One region of the Mycobacterium sp. Aquia_213 genome, then DNA from elsewhere that is predicted to be linked to it. Evidence: riboswitches for the same ligand, from Rfam matches in the RefSeq annotation. Region 1 holds a riboswitch; the other holds the start of a gene.

Region 1 (7,959 bases):
GGGTGACCAGACCGAGGATGTGATCGGGGCTGAACGCCACCGCAGCCGACGCCGCGAGCAGCAGCGCGTAGCCGCCGTAGAACCATGGCGCCTCGCTGATTTTCCAGTGCAGGGAGTGCCGCTTGCCCATCGCGTCACCGATGGCATAGGTGGTGGCCAGCCCAATTGCGTTGGCCCCGATCAGCGAACCGTCCAGCAGGATGATCGCGAACAGCACCCCCACCGGGTGGGGCAGGCCGTTGGCCACCGCACCGGCATCGGTGAAGCTGCCGGCGGTTCCGGTGAGGCCGAACGCAGTGACTGCCATCAGCACCGTCGCCCCGACGATGACCACGACGATGCCGATGATCAAATCGGCTCGCGCGTAAGGAATCCAGCGCGCGGTGATGCGCTTGTCCACCACGTTGGACTGTTGGAAGAACAACTGCCATGGCGCGACTGTGGTCCCCACGATCGCGATGATCAACAGCAGGACTTCTGCGTTCAGCCCGCCCGGGAACTGTGGAACCAGGCCGCCGACAATCGCTTTCGGACTCGGATGCACCATCAGCACCATCGGGATCATCACGACGTTCACCGCGATCAGCAGGAACATCAGCCCTTCCCAGCGCCGAAACGAGCCCCCGGCCACCACAGCGAACAGCAGTACGGCCGCCGCGGGGATCGCAACTACCTTCGGGCAGCCCAGGAATCCCAACGCCAATGCGACGCCGATGAATTCGGTGACGATCGTCAGGGCGTTCAGGACGAGCAGATCGCCGACGCTGAAGGCGCCCCAGAACTTCCCGAAGCGCTCGAAAATCAGGCGCGCGTGACCGACTCGGGTGACCGCACCCAAGCGCAGCACCATCTCCTGGTTCACATACAGCACCGGAATCAGCAAAGCCAGCGTCCACAACAGCTTCATCCCGTAGTTCTGACCGGCTTGCGCGTACGTCGCGACGCCGCCGGCGTCGTTGTCGCCCACCATGACGATCAATCCGGGACCGGTGATGACCATCAGGGTGCGCAGCCGCCGCCACCAACCGCGCAACGCGCCGTCGTCGTCTCGGCCGATCCGGCCGAACGCTCCGACGATGTCGCCGGTGTGCGCGGAATCCAGCACGGGCCAGTCACGCGACCGGGTGGAAATCAACGTCATGGGATTCTCGCTCTCTTTAGAAGAGTTCGGGCTAACAAGGTCGGATGTTCAACGCGCCCCAGCGGCGGGCCGTCAACCCCCCGCCCGCCGCTGGGGACCGCTGGCGGAACGAATCACCGGTGGTTGCCCACCCTGTCCGGTGACTCTCCGCCCGGCGCGGGCGAGAGCACGGCGATCGGCGTCAGCGACACATACAGGTTCGCCCGCTCTTCGGGCGTCGGGATGTGCATGGCGCACAGCCTGTTTGTCAGCAGCCGACCAGCACGCAGCATCGACCGTCCGCGCAACTTTCCAAGACCGCGAATGCGCTGCACAGCAATAAAAGTCATGATCTTCCCCCTGTCGGAAGTCCGACCGGTTCATCAGCGCGCCAAATGCACCCGGGCATTCGCCGGTACCCGCTGACCGTGAATACGGTTGCGGGACAGCACAAATTGAGCTGCGTCAGCAGAAGGAAATGCCGGAACCGGATCGGATCAAGATGGATTTCGGATAGGAACTATCGCCGGGACTCATCTCGCCCTCACCTCCTCACGGCCATGACACACGAGGGTGTCGTCACATCACACGCGAGAGGGGTACGAATGCCCGGGCATCAGCCCGCCGGCCGCACCCCTCTCGTCGGAGCTTCGGCACTGCACGGCGTATCTGGACCATGTCCAGAAGCCACTTGGGCTCAACCCTTGTGTCCGGGAAGAGCTGTCCTGACCCGGGGCGTCTCTCGACGTTCGGGGTCAGTGGCCTGTGTCCGTGCAGACGCCTCACCTACCGAGGTGCTTGCCTGTCCATGCTGGCACTGCCACCCGCTGCTCGTCAAACTCCTTTGCAATGTCTTTACGCCGGCGTGGCCCGCGTCACATTTGCCGATCGCCGGTCATCGTCCTTGTGAATACCGCCGAGGCCTACCCTCAAGGGCATGGCCACAACCTTGCAAGATCCTCGAGTCGAGACCGTGCTCGACCGGATGTACACCGAGACGAAGAACCAGATGTCGCTGCTGCGTGAGCGGCATGGGCAGTTCGACAAGCCGATGACCACCGCGGAGCGCACCGAGGCGATGAGCGAGTTCTACATCCCGGTGACGCCGGAGGCCGGTCGGCTGCTGTACGCGCTGGTGCGGGCGACCCGCCCGACGACGGTTGTCGAGTTCGGAATGTCGTTCGGTATCTCGGCCATTCATCTTGCGGCGGCGGTACGCGACAACGGCGTCGGGCGCGTGGTGACCACGGAGCTCAGCGCGAGCAAGATCGCCGCCGCGAAGAAGACGTTCGCCGAGACCGGTTTGGACGACGTGATCACGATTCTCGAAGGCGATGCGCTGACCACGCTGGAGAGCGAGGACGGGCCGGTCGAGTTCGTCTTGCTGGACGGCTGGAAGGACCTCTACCTTCCCGTCATCAAGCTGCTCGAACCCCGGCTTGCCACAGGCGCTTTGGTGGTCGCCGACAACGCCAGCGCGCCCGACATGGCGCCCTATCTCGATCGCGTGCGCGATACCGCCAACGGCTACACCAGCTTCAATTTCCTGGTCCGGGAAAGCGACAGCATGGAAGTCAGCTGCCGCACCGACGACTAGGCGCCTACCGCAGCGACTCTTCGAGCCAGGGCGTCAGCCATTTGACCCCTTCCGGGGTGAGGTGGACGCCATCGCTGCGTACCTTGATGCCATCGACCTTCGCGGTATAAACCCCGTCGGGGCAAAGCTTTTTGTTCAGATCCAGGAGCTGAACATTTGGGTGCTGGGCAACTGTCTTGCGCAGCATGGCATTCCATTGGTTGACCCGGTCCGGCTGGTCTTCCGGATATAAACGGCCATCCGGCTTTTCGCCGCCCCGGCTGTACGGCACGGTGGCGACCATCACTCGAACTCCGCTGGCGCTCACGATGTTCAGTGCTCGCTCCAGCTCGGCGTTGAGATACGCGTCGAACGTCGGATCTCCGATGTGGGTCCACTGCCCTTCGTTGACCCGGTCCACCGTCTCCCAGCGGCCGATGACCAGCAGCGCGACATCCGGCTGGTCCTGACTGATCTGCGTTGCCCATCTGCCCGGCCAGGTGTCGCATTCGGCTCGCTGATCCAGGGTTTGGCCGATGTACCGGTACGGCGTGCCGCGAACCAGGCTGCACCCGATGACCGTGTGGTCGAGGAACGCGAATCCGGGCGTCGGCGGCAGAAAGTGCATCCAGGTCCACCCGATCGAATCACCGAAAACTGAAACGGTGAACGGCCGGTTAGGGTTTCGCGGCCCGACCGGGCGACTACCGCCCGGCTGCGCCGCGGACACCGCGGCGACCGAGGAAACGTCCGGCGGCAGGCCGGGCTCGCGTAAACCGGGTCCGACCGGAATCAGCAGCAATGTGATCGCGGCGGCGCTGGCCACGGTGGCGGCGGCCAGCGGTAGCAACGCCACCCGGGCCGGCCGCCAGCGGCGGACGGGTTGTTCGATCAGCCAATACGACGCGCCGGCCACAGCCAGCGTGAGTCCGCACCGGGCGGCGAACAGCGGCAATCCCGCCCATCCGGTGCGTTCGCCGTTGAGCGCCAGAAAGATTGGCCAGTGCCATAGATAGACGCCGTAGGAGATGGTGCCCAGCCACACCAGTGGGGGCGCGGCCAAAATGCGGGCGATCAACCCGCGCTGCTCCAGTGCCACCGGGGCGACGATGAAGACGGCCGCGATCGCTACCCCGATCAGCAACCCGTGCCGAAAATCGCCGACGTTGCCGGTCGCGTAGTGAGCCGCCGCCGCCAGCCCTGCCACGCCGACAATCGGCAGCACGCGGGCGACGCGGCGCCCCCAGCGACTCCGGATCATGCACCAACCGCGGTTCAGCGACGGCCAATCCCGAACCAGCAGAGCCGCTGCCGCGGAGCCGACCAGCAAGGCCTGCGCGCGGGTATCGGTGCCGAAGTAGATGCGGTCACGCGTGGTGTCGGAGACGAAGACGATGGCGGCCGCCGCGGATGCCAGCGCCCCCAGCGTGGCGATCACGAAAATGGCGAACCGCACCCCGCCGACGGTGGCCCGCATGAAGTAGCGCTTGGCCCGTGCGGCCAGCAGCAGGGTGACCACGATCAGCAAGACCGGCCAGACGAAGTAGTACTGCTCCTCGACGCCGAGCGACCAGGCGTGCTGCAGCGGCGACGGCGGCGCGCCCTGGGTGAAGTAGTCGGTCTTCTGCGCGACGAAACGCCAGTTCGCCACCCATAGGAACGCCGCGATCGCGTCGTCGCGTAACCCGGTAAGGGCCTGGGCGGGAAGGAGTTCGCGGGCCGCGCCGACGGCGAGCACCATCAACACCAGCGCGGGTAGCAGCCGGCGGGCACGGCGGATCCAGAACCCGGTCAGGTCGATGCGTCCGGTTCGACCGAGCTCGTCGAGCAACAGCGAGGTGATCAGGAATCCGCTGAGCACGAAGAAGACGTCGACGCCGAGGAACCCACCGGTCATGCCGGGGATGCCGCCGTGGTCGGCGAGCACCAGGGCCACCGCTATCGCGCGCAGTCCGTCGAGTGCGGGAATGCCGGTGCGCCGCTCGGGTTTGTCCCAAATCGCCAGCCGGCCGACACGACGTACGGGGGCTACCCAACGATTCTGCCGAGCAGAAGACGCCGGCGCGGGGTACGTCCCGTCCGGCTCAGTGCTCGCTTTGAGAGCGCCCTGACCACTCTGTTGTCCGGCGCGGTAGTTGCTGCCGATACGTCGTCGCCCCTCCTCTTGATCTCAGCAAGCTTAGAGGCGACGCCGTCGGATGCGGTGGAGACACGCGCCGGTTTTCCGCTGTCGTACGTACGGATTTCGACTTAAATTGTTAGCCCTTGTCAGGGGCGTAGCCCAGGGTGCTTTTGACTTCCAGATACTCGTGGAAGCCGAACTCGCTCCATTCGCGACCGTTGCCGCTGCGCTTGTAGCCGCCGAATGGCGCGTTCATGTCGAATGCGTGATTGATCGTCACCCAACCGGCGCGAATCTTGCGTGCCACCTCGCGTGCCTTGTCGAGGTCGGCTCCCGAGACGAACCCGGCCAGGCCGTATTCGGTGTCGTTGGCGATCTCGACGGCGTGGTCGAGGTCGTCGTAGCCGAGGATGCACAGCACCGGCCCGAAGATCTCCTCGCGCGCGATCGTCATGTCATTGGTGACATGCGCGAAGACCGTCGGCTTGACGTAGTAGCCCTTGTCCAGCCCCGCCGGCCTGCCCGGACCTCCGGTAACCACGGTCGCGCCCTCGTCGACGCCCTTCTGGATCAGTCGCTGGACCTTGTCGAATTGTGTCTTCGACGCCACCGGCCCGATCGCTCTCTTATTGGCGGGATCGCCCACCGCGACCTGCTCGGCAGCCGCGCGCGCGATGGTAATGGCCTCCGCCATCCGGGAATTCGGCACCAGCATGCGCGTCGGCGCGTTACAGCTCTGCCCCGAGTTCGGCATCATGTTGGCCACGCCTGCGCTGACGCCCTCCGCAAAGCCACCGTCGTCAAGCACGATGTTGGGGCTCTTGCCGCCGAGCTCTTGGGTCACTCGCTTCACGGTCGGGGCGGCAAGCTTGGCCACCTCGATGCCGGCGCGGGTGGAGCCGGTGAACGACACCATGTCGATGTCGGGGTGGCTGGCCAATGCGACGCCCACGCCCGCGCCGTCGCCGTTGACCAGGTTGAACACCCCGGCCGGCACGCCGGCGGCAGCCAGGATCTCGGCGAAGATGTAGGGCGAATACGGGGCCACCTCAGAGGGTTTCAGGACAACGGTGCAGCCGGTGGCCAACGCCGGGTAGACCTTGACCGCGACCTGGTTGATCGGCCAGTTCCACGGAGTGATCAAACCGCAGACACCGATCGGCTCCTTGGCGATCAGCGTTGCCCCTTTGTGTTCCTCGAACGCAAAGTTCTTCAGGGCGTCGATGGCCGTGTTCAGGTGTCCGATCCCGAGAAAGACCTGCGGCCCGGCGGCCAAGGAGGGTGGTGCCCCCATCTCCTCGGTGACGGCCTCGGCGAGATCGCTGGCACGCTTCTGGTATTCGGCGAGGATGGCCTGCAACAGGTCCAGACGCTGTTCGCGGGTGCTCTGCGACCAGCCCGTGAAGGCTCGCCGTGCGGCTTTGACCGCCGCGTCGACATCGTCCGCCGACCCCAGCGAGATCGTCCCGGACACCTGCTCGGTTGCCGGGTTCTCCACGTCGAAAGCATTGGGCCGCACCGGGTCGACCCACTGTCCGTCTATGTAGAACTTCAGGTATTCGCGCATCGGATCGAACCCTTTCTTGCTGAGTGTGGGCCTTACTGTGTGCCTTCGGCGTACCAGGTCCGGAAGCGGTCGTACTTCGGCATCTCCTCGGAGTTGGCCTTCGGGTCAATGCACACGTGCACGACACCGACTTTGCCACTGGCGTAGGCGCGAGCGATAGCCGGGCCGATCTCCTCTTCCTTCTCGACGTACTCACCGTGGCAACCGAAGCCCTCGGCGACCTTGTCCATCCGGACGTCTTTGCTCCAGTGCACGCCGGGCTGCGGCGACGGTTGCTCGAAAGTGCGCTTGTACACGCCTACTTCCAAGCCCCACTGGTGGTCGACGCCCACCACGCACACCAGCGGCAGGTTCTGCCGCGCTGCGGTTTCCAACTCGGCGATGTGGAACAGGAAGGCCGAGTCACTGGTCAGCAGCATGACCGGGCGTTTGCCGCCCTCGGCGACCGAGGCGCCGACGGCGTACGGCAGACCCGTGCCCAGGTGACCGAAGTTCTGGTTCCAGATCACGTCGCGCGGCTTGGACTGCGAGTAGGTCCACTGGAAGATCACGGTCGCGCCGCCGTCGCGCACCATGATGCCGTCCTCGAGTTCGTTGAAGGCCTTGGTGGCCTCGACGACGTAGCGCGCCGGGTGGATCGGCGAGCGTCCCGACGGTGCCGATTCCGCCACGTCCGCAAGCTCTTTCGCATCCTTTTCGATCAGGACCTGCAACGCGGGTGCGGGTTTGCGCGGAGCATCCTTGAGCGCGTCGACCAGTTGCGGCACGACACCGCGCAGATCGCCGACCAGCGCCACGTCGACCGGGCGGTTGACGCCGATGGCGGTCGGGTCCTGCTCGACGTACACCCATTTGCGGTTCGCATTGTTGCCGGCCCAATGCTGGGTCCGGCCGTAATGCATCGGCTCACCGAGTTCGGTGCCCAGCGCGACGCACAGGTCGGATTCCTCGACTGCCTCGTTCGCGGCCGGGGAGAACAGGTAGGGGAACGTCCGCTCCTGCAGTCCCGGGATGAACGAGGTGCCGCCGGAGGTCTGGATCACCGGGCAGGCCATCAGCTCGGCCAGCTCCTTGACCGCCGCACCCGTGCGCGACGTGTGCACGCCGTGACCGACCAGCAGGATCGGGCTCTTGGCGTCCCGGATCAGCTTGACCGCCTCGGCCACCTCGCGCTCGCCCGCGCCCTGGTTGACGAGCCGATACCGGCTGGGCGGCAGCGCATCCGGCACGTCGAGCTCCTCGAGGATGACGTGCGAGGGAAACTCGACATACGACGGGCCCGGAGTGCCCGACATCGCGCGGCGGATCGCTTCGTGGATGATCTCGTCGGTCTGGTCGGCGTACTCGATCGAGCTGCTGTACTTCACCGACGCGGCGAAAAGGGGCTCCTGCTGCACGAATTGGATGCGGCCGCGCCGCACCCGGCGCTCGGTGACGCGGGCCCGCTGCCCACCGAGGAAGATCACCGGTGAGTTCTCGACGAGCGCGCACTGGATCGCGCCGGCGATGTTGGCCATACCCGGGCCGAGCGTTCCGATGCAGAGGCCGGGCTTACCGGTCATCCGCGACGCCGC
Region 2 (7,959 bases), 2.4 Mb from region 1:
GGTACCGACTTTCGGCGCGTAGAGGACCAGGAAGCTGTAGGCGTTCCACAGCGGCAGCAGGACCTGGCGCACGCCCTCGCGGATGCCCTGTTCGGTGACGATCAGGTTGCCGCCGCGCAGGATCGGCGAGGCCATCAGGAACCAGCGCATCGCGTCGGATCCGTCGCGGTCGAACACTTCGCTGACGTCCGGGTAGTTGCGCAGCGACTTGCTCATCTTCTGGCCGTCGGAGCCCAGCACGATCCCATGTGCCACACAGGTTTTGAATGCGGGCCGGTCGAAGAGCGCGGTGGCCAGCACGTGCAGCGTGTAGAACCAGCCTCGGGTCTGCCCGATGTATTCCACGATGAAGTCACCCGGATAGTGGGTGTCGAACCAGTCGGCGTTCTCGAACGGGAAGTGCACCTGGGCATACGGCATCGAGCCCGAGTCGAACCACACGTCGAGCACGTCGGGAATCCGCCGCATCGTGCTGCTACCGGTGGGGTCGTCGGGGTTGGGCCGGGTGAGCTCGTCAATGTAGGGCCGGTGCAGATTGGTGGGCCGCACCCCGAAGTCGCGCTCCAGCTCGTCGAGGCTTCCGTAGACGTCGATGCGCGGGTAGGCCGGGTCGTCGGATTTCCATACCGGAATCGGGGTGCCCCAGTAGCGATTTCGCGAGATCGACCAGTCGCGCGCACCCTGCAGCCACTTGCCGAACTGGCCGTCCTTGACGTGTTCGGGGTACCAGGTGATCTGCTGGTTGAGTTCCACCATGCGATCCCGGAATTCGGTGACCGTGACGAACCACGACGACACCGCCCGGTAGATCAGCGGATTGCGGCACCGCCAGCAGTGCGGGTAGGGGTGCTCGTAGGTTTCGTGACGGATCAGTACCGGCTGGTTCACCGCCGCCGGCCCGCTCTGGTTCTTGAGGTCTCGGATGATCTGCGGGTTGGCGTCAAAGACGTGCTGGCGCTGGTAATCCGGGACGGTGACGTCGAAGCGGCCCTTGGAGTCGACCGGGGTGACCGGCACGATGCCCACCTTGTCGGTGGTCGCCATGTCGTCCTCACCGTAGGCCGGCGCCATGTGCACGATCCCGGTGCCGTCGTCGGTGGTCACGAAATCGCCTGGGAGCACCTGAAATGCGTTAGCAGTATCCATGAAATACGGGAACGGCGGCAGGTAGCGGGTCCCCAACAGGTCGGCGCCGGAATAGGTCCCGAGTACCTCGGGCTCTTCGCCGAGCTCTTTTTCGTAGGCGCCCAGTCGCGCCTCGGCCAGCACGAAGCGCCGATCCCCGACCTTGACCTGGGCGTAAGTCACGTCCGGGTTGACGGCAACGGCCAGGTTGGACGGCAGCGTCCACGGCGTGGTCGTCCACACCAGCAGATAAGCGCCGTCCAGCTCGCCACCGGTGACCTTGAAACCCACCGTGACGGCCGGGTCCTGGCGGCTCTGATAGACGTCGTCGTCCATCCGCAATTCGTGGTTGGACAACGGGGTTTCGTCGCGCCAGCAGTACGGCAGCACCCGGTAGCCCTCGTAGGCCAGGTCCTTGTCCCACAGCTGTTTGAACGCCCAGATCACCGACTCCATGTAGGGCAGATCCAGCGTCTTGTAGTCGTTGTCGAAGTCGACCCAGCGCGCCTGGCGGGTGACGTAGGCCTGCCATTCGTCGGTGTAGCGCAACACCGATTCCCGGCAGGCCTCGTTGAACGCGGCGATGCCCATGTCGTCGATCTGGGACTTGTCGGTGATGCCGAGTTGGCGTTCGACTTCGAGTTCGGCGGGCAACCCGTGGGTGTCCCAGCCGAAGCGGCGGTCCACCTTGTAGCCGCGCATCGTGCGGTACCGCGGGACAATGTCTTTCACGTAGCCGGTCAGCAGATGCCCGTAATGCGGCAGCCCGTTGGCGAACGGCGGTCCGTCGTAGAACACGTACTCTTCGGCGCCGTCGCGGTGGGCGATGCTGGCCCGGAAGGTGTCGTCGCGGGTCCAGTAATCAAGGACCTCGAGTTCCAGCGCCGGGAAGTCGGGCGCTCCCCCGGCCAGCTTGGGATAAGCCCTGGCGTCAGCGTTTTCGGTCACGGTGCGCGTCGTCTCCTGCGTGCCTACGGTCAGGCCGGGGACGAAGTCGCGCAATCTGCGCGAGCACCGCGGTACCACCCCGCTTGCCGCGCTCACGCGCGGCCGCTCGATTCAGGCTGTGACGGGCCTACCCGTTCGGGTCTACTGGGCCGCGCGGGCTGTTCTTCCGAAGGCTCCCCGGTGATGGCCGGATCGATGCCGCTCCACTTTACCGCGAGACTGCAACTGCCTACGCAAACGCCGAGTAAGAACGTCGGCAGATGCAGTCTCGCGTAGGCAAGCTCAGGCCTTGACTTCGAGCACACCGACTCGCCACAGCGCCGCGTAGACGTGCCGAACGGGGACGCTCAGCAGGCGAGCGGCACCGGCCACCAGCGGGTCGCCAGCGCCGAAGTATCCGGCGTCGGCGGGCCGGGCAACCTTCTTGGGCGCGGGGGCCTGCGTCGGGGTGGTGTCGCGCACGACGCGCAGGTTGCGGACGGGCGCTACGGCAACTACTTCGTCGAAGAGTACAGCGGTCATGATCGTCTCCTAACGGAATTGCAAACGGGTACTGACTGGACTGATATGTCCCGACCCGTAAGGGTTCCGATCCGAGAACGCTTGAGCAGTAAGCGGATTCGCTAGCTCGAGGCGTCGGGCCGGAGGTCGGATTGGGACGGCGCTTGTCCCGGATATCCATCCGGACTGCCACTGGAACTCATGCGTCCCTCACCTCCTCTACGGCCACGACGCGTGCGGGTTACCCGCGCCTATTTGCGCGCACCAGAAGGAGTTCAGAATCCGGCGACCGCCGGAAATCCGCACCCCTCTCGTCAGAGCTTTGGCACCACACGACGTGTCCGGAACTCCGGAAGCCACTTGGACTCAACCCTTAAGCCGGGAGGAGCTGTCCTGACCCGGGGCGTCTTTCGACGTTCGGGGTCAGTGGCCTGTGTTCGTGTAGCCGCCTCACCTAACGAGGTGCTGCTGTAAATACTCCACGAGGGGTCCAACCCGGTCAATGTGATCTGGCCCGTGTTGCGCAACTTTTAGGCATCTTCACAGCTTTCGCCCAGGCTTTGGGCCGCTGACCTGCGTAAATACGGATCTGTGGGATCGTTCACATCCGCCGAAATGCGCCCCGACGGTCAGTCGTCAGCTAAGTTCTCCAGCCGCCCGATGGTCTCGGCGAACTCCTCGATCATGTCGAGCATGACCGAACGGGTCGGCCGGACTCGGTCCAGCGAACCGACCACCTGGCCGACGAAGTAGGTTGCCAGCTCACGCGCTTTGGCGCCGGGATGGGCGGCCGCTTGGCTGATGCGCATTTGCGGTTCGGTGACCAGGGTGGTCTGCAACGGCATACCGAGCGGAGCCGGGTTTTCGGGCCGCTCCCATTCATCGGTCCAGGCCGTCCGCAGCATCCGAGCCGGCTTGCCCGTCATCGACCGCGATCGCACGGTGTCCGACGAACTGGCGGCCAGGAACTTCTCCTTGACCACCGGGTCGGTCTCGGCTTCCTCGGTGGTCAGCCAGACCGAGCCACACCACACGCCCTCGGCGCCAAGAGCCAGGGCCGCCGCGATCTGGCGGCCGCGGGCGATCCCTCCGGCCGCCAGCACCGGGACGGGTGCGGCCGCATCGACGACTTCGGGCACCAGAACCATGGTCGCCACCTCGCCGGTGTGCCCGCCCGCTTCGGTGCCCTGCGCGACGATCAGGTCTACTCCGGCCGCGGCATGCCGTCGCGCGTGCTCGGTGGTGCCCGCCAGCGCGGCCACCAACACGTCGTGTCCGTGCGCGCGTTCGACAAGGTCGGCCGGCGGCGGCCCGAGCGCACTGGCGATCAACCGAATGTCGTGCGCGAAGGCCACTTCCAGCAGCGGCTCGTAGCCCTTGGGCGAGATGTTGAGGCCGCCCACGGATGCCCGCGGCGGTTCGGCCGGTGCCGTGATGCCATATCGGGCGAGCAAGTCCTCGACGAACGCGCGGTGCTCCTGCGGGAGCAACTCCCTGACTTGCTTCGCGTCGATTCCGCCTTGCTCGGCGCCGACGTACTTGGGCGGCAACAGCAGGTCGACCCCGTAGGGCTTGCCGCCGGTCTGCTCCTCGATCCAGGTCAGCTCGTTCTGCAGCCGCTGCGGGCTATGCGCGACGGCACCGAGGACGCCGAAACCGCCCGCGTTGGTAACCGCGGCGACCACGTCGCGACAGTGGCTGAAGGCGCATATCGGGAACTCCACACCGAGCATCTCGGCGACTCTGGTCCGCATTCCTCGACGCTAGGAGTTATCGCGGGACATGGCAATCAACCCGCGGGTGCACACCCGTCGGGCGGCCAGCCCGCCACACCGTCCTCAAGCGGGACGTCGAGACTCTGCAGAATCGACGAGACCATTCGCCATGCGCTGATGGCGGTCACGAGTTCGACGAGAATCGTTTTGTCACTATGTAATTCGCGCTCACAGGCCGCCCAGCTCCGCGGGCTGACCGCACCGTCGCGCACCACATCGTCGGTGGCCGCCAGCACCGCGCGCTCGGTGGGCCCGAATCCGTCGTGCTGTTGCCAATCGCGCACACCGAGCAGGTCGTCGGTCGTGACGCCCAACCGGGTAGCGACGCGCCAATGCTGCGTCCATTCGTATTCGCACGCGGTGAGCCAACCGATCCGCATGATGACCAGCTCCCGTAACCGCGCGTCCAGCGAACCGTGCCACAGCATGGTCGCAAGCAGGTCGTTGACCGCGCGCGCCAACTGTGGATGATTCAGCAACACCTGGAAGATGCTGAGCTCGGCCATGTAGTCGGGTACGGCCGCCTCGTCGGCGGCGGCCTTGGCCTCGCCGAGCGGCAGTCCGGGCACGCGGGCTGTTGTCATCGTGTGAGCACTCCGATCAACTGGCGGAACGTCTTCGCGTTCACCGGTAATCGTAGTCAGCGGTACGCGTCGCCTTCGGGGTGCGGTGGGCGAATAGGCAACCCCCGGCCGAGCGCAGATAGACACGTGTTGAACGACGGGCGTTTACCGGTGAACGTTCCACGAAAATGCGGCTGTTCGCCCCGATGCTCAGCCGCCAAAACAACTACGGTTTTAAGAAAAGGGCGCAATGAATTGTTCGCCCTCACAGCTGAATTCGAGGCCGGCTGCCTATGGCGCTGGCTGTCCTCGCACGTCCGCAGATTGGTGTGTAAGCCATGGCGCAACAGCCCTCGGTCTCAATCGTCATTCCCGCGTATAACGAAGAACGGTTCATCGGCAAGTGCCTGGAATCGTGCATCAACCAGACCTCGGCGCCGGACGAGATAATCGTCGTCAACAACAAGTCGACCGACGACACCGCGTCGATTGTGCGCAGATATCAGGCACAGGCGCCGCACCTGGACATCCAGCTTCTCGACCAGAACACCCACCAGGGCCTGGCGCCGACCCGCGACCACGGGTTCGACCACGCGCGGGGTGACGTTTTCGGCCGTATCGACGCCGACACGGTCATTCCGCCGGACTGGGTCGAGACGGTTCGCCGCTGCTTCTCCGACCCCGACATCGACGCCGCGAGCGGTCCGATCGCCATTTACGACCTGCCGTTCCGGGGCTTCCTCTTCTGGGTGGATTCCACGCTTCGCCACCACTTGCACAAACACGTCCGCAGTGAGCGGTTTCTCCTCGGCTGCAACATGGCAATTCGCGCCACGGCGTGGAAGGGCGTCCGTCTTCAGACGCAACTGGATCCGGAAGTGCGCCTGCACGAAGACATCGACCTGGCGCTGACGTTGTTCAAAAACGATTTCGAGATTTCCTATGAGCCGGCGATGGTCGCCGACATCTCTGGCCGGCGGGTGGAATCCCCACCGCGCGAGTTCTACCGGTACGCCACGCGTTACACGCGGACGACCCAACTGCACGGCATCAAGAGCCCGACGGCCCACACGACGATTGCCACCCTGCTGTTGCTGTATTACCCGTTCCGGACGATGCGGTTCTTTTATGACGCAGACGAACAGAAATTCACCCTGGCAAAGCTGCGGGACCGGCTGCGCAACGTAGGCCGATCCGCCGCGATACGGTCGCGCGCAAACGTCCGGCGCGGGCTGGCCGTGACGCAGCCGCCGGCTGCCTAGTGATCAACTAGCTTGCGGCAGTTGATAATCGGGACTAGAGCAGGCCCACCAGCTGCAAGTCGGTGACGTACTTGATGATCACCGGTGCCGAAATGTGCGGGATGTCGTTGTCCGCGCCGATCTTGGCTTCCTGCACCGCGGCACGGAACCGGTCGGTCGGCGCGAACGATCCGCGGGTCGGCTCGAGCGGTTGTATCTGCTCGGGATTGTGCAACATCAACTGCAGCATCTGCAGCACGGAGTGCTGGCGCTGCCGGTCCGGCAGGGCCCGCAGGCCGGCCTCGAACTGCCGCACCCACTCCCCGAAGTCGTCGATGCGCTGGATCGGATAGCCGGCCTCGATCAGCCAGTCGACGTAGGTGTCGATTCCGATGCCGTCGTCGTGCGGGTTCATCACGTGATAGGTCTCGAACCCGTCGACCACCTGGGCCCCGAGGGTGGCGATGGATTCGGCGACGAATTCGACCGGCAGCGCGTCGTAGTGCGCCCGTTGCCGGTTGCCGTTTTCGTCGCGCGTGTAGAACGAACCGGGCGCGACGCCGGTGGCCACCAGGCTCAGGATCATCCGGGTGACGACGTCCGTCACGTTGAACTGGCCCGCGTAGCTGACGTCGGACAGGATCATGTCACTGCGGAACACCGAAACCGGAAGCCCGAACGCGTCATTGGCCTCGCGCAGCAGCACCTCACCGGCCCACTTGCTGTTGCCATAGCCGTTGGCGTAGCTGCCGTCGAGGACGCGGGTTGGGCTGATCGCCCGGATGTCGGCTTCCTCGGTGAACAACGCCGGCTCGATCTGGCGACCGAGGTCCGACGTCGACACATAGGCGTATGGCTTCATCCGCGAAGTCAGCGCAAACTTGATCAGTTCGCCGGTGCCAACGACGTTGGACCCGAACAGCTCTCGGTAGGGCAGCACACCGTTGACCACGGCGGCCGAGTCGACGATCAGATCGACGGTGTCGGTCAGCCGTTGGTAGGTCTGCTCGTCGAGACCCAGGTTGGCTTCGCCCTTGTCGCCGGCGACGACCTCGAGATGGTCGGCGGCCAGCTGGTGGAAGCGGTCCACCAGCTGCGGGTCGCCGCTGTCGAATGTCTTCTCCAGACGGCGCCATGCCTCCTGATCGGAGCCGGCTCGCACCAGGCAGATCAGTTTGCCGTCAACACGTTTCAGTTGCTTGAGCCACTCCAGGGCCAGGTAACGGCCCAGGAAGCCGGTCGCCCCGGTCAACAGCACGGTACGCGCTTCGGCGCTCGGGCCCGGCAGCGTCGGAGCACCGAGCAGCGTCGTCTCGTCGATGAACTTGTCCAGGGTGAGGTCGCTGGCACGCAGTTCCTCGGTGTCGCGTCCGTGCACGGCAACGTAACTCGGGCCGTTGGCATCGGTCTCGTCCGAGTCGACGTCACTGTCCAAACGCTGGCTCATGGCGCGAACCGACGGCGCCTCGAACAGCGTGCGCACCGACAGGTTGCCGTCGAACGCCGTGTTGATCGCGGCGACCACCCGCATCGCCGACAGCGAATCGCCGCCCAGATCGAAGAAGGAGTTCTCGACGCCGACCCGCTCGATACCGAGCACCTGGCCATAGATCCCGGCCACGATCTCCTCGGTGGGTGTCGCGGGCGGGGTGTAGCGGACAGCACTCTGGTATTCGGGTGCGGGCAGCGCTCGCTTGTCGAGCTTGCCGTTGACGGTGCGCGGCAACGTGTCGAGCACGACCACCGCCGTCGGAACCATGTAGCCCGGCAACCGCTCGCTCAGCGCATGGCGCATCTGGGCCGTGT

The links. Region 1 has a riboswitch for magnesium ahead of LMQ14_RS26855 (hypothetical protein). Riboswitches for the same ligand answer to the same signal wherever they lie in the genome.
Region 2: linked by a shared signal. The riboswitch ahead of LMQ14_RS15805 (Rv1535 family protein) and the one ahead of LMQ14_RS26855 (hypothetical protein) in region 1 are both predicted to bind magnesium.

The regions. Positions count from the first base shown of each region.
Region 1 covers NZ_CP113116.1:5,737,637-5,745,595, forward strand. The annotation lists gene LMQ14_RS26850 (NRAMP family divalent metal transporter) at 1-1,141, opposite strand, end outside; gene LMQ14_RS26855 (hypothetical protein) at 1,255-1,470, opposite strand; M-box (ykoK) riboswitch at 1,748-1,921, opposite strand; gene LMQ14_RS26860 (class I SAM-dependent methyltransferase) at 2,058-2,717, shown strand; gene LMQ14_RS26865 (acyltransferase family protein) at 2,722-4,701, opposite strand; gene LMQ14_RS26870 (aldehyde dehydrogenase family protein) at 4,955-6,385, opposite strand; gene LMQ14_RS26875 (thiamine pyrophosphate-binding protein) at 6,418-7,959, opposite strand, start outside.
Region 2 covers NZ_CP113116.1:3,381,911-3,389,869, forward strand. The annotation lists gene ileS (isoleucine--tRNA ligase) at 1-2,073, opposite strand, end outside; gene LMQ14_RS15805 (Rv1535 family protein) at 2,356-2,595, opposite strand; M-box (ykoK) riboswitch at 2,874-3,043, opposite strand; gene LMQ14_RS15810 (NAD(P)H-dependent flavin oxidoreductase) at 3,204-4,328, opposite strand; gene LMQ14_RS15815 (carboxymuconolactone decarboxylase family protein) at 4,364-4,933, opposite strand; gene LMQ14_RS15820 (glycosyltransferase) at 5,251-6,174, shown strand; gene LMQ14_RS15825 (non-ribosomal peptide synthetase) at 6,209-7,959, opposite strand, start outside.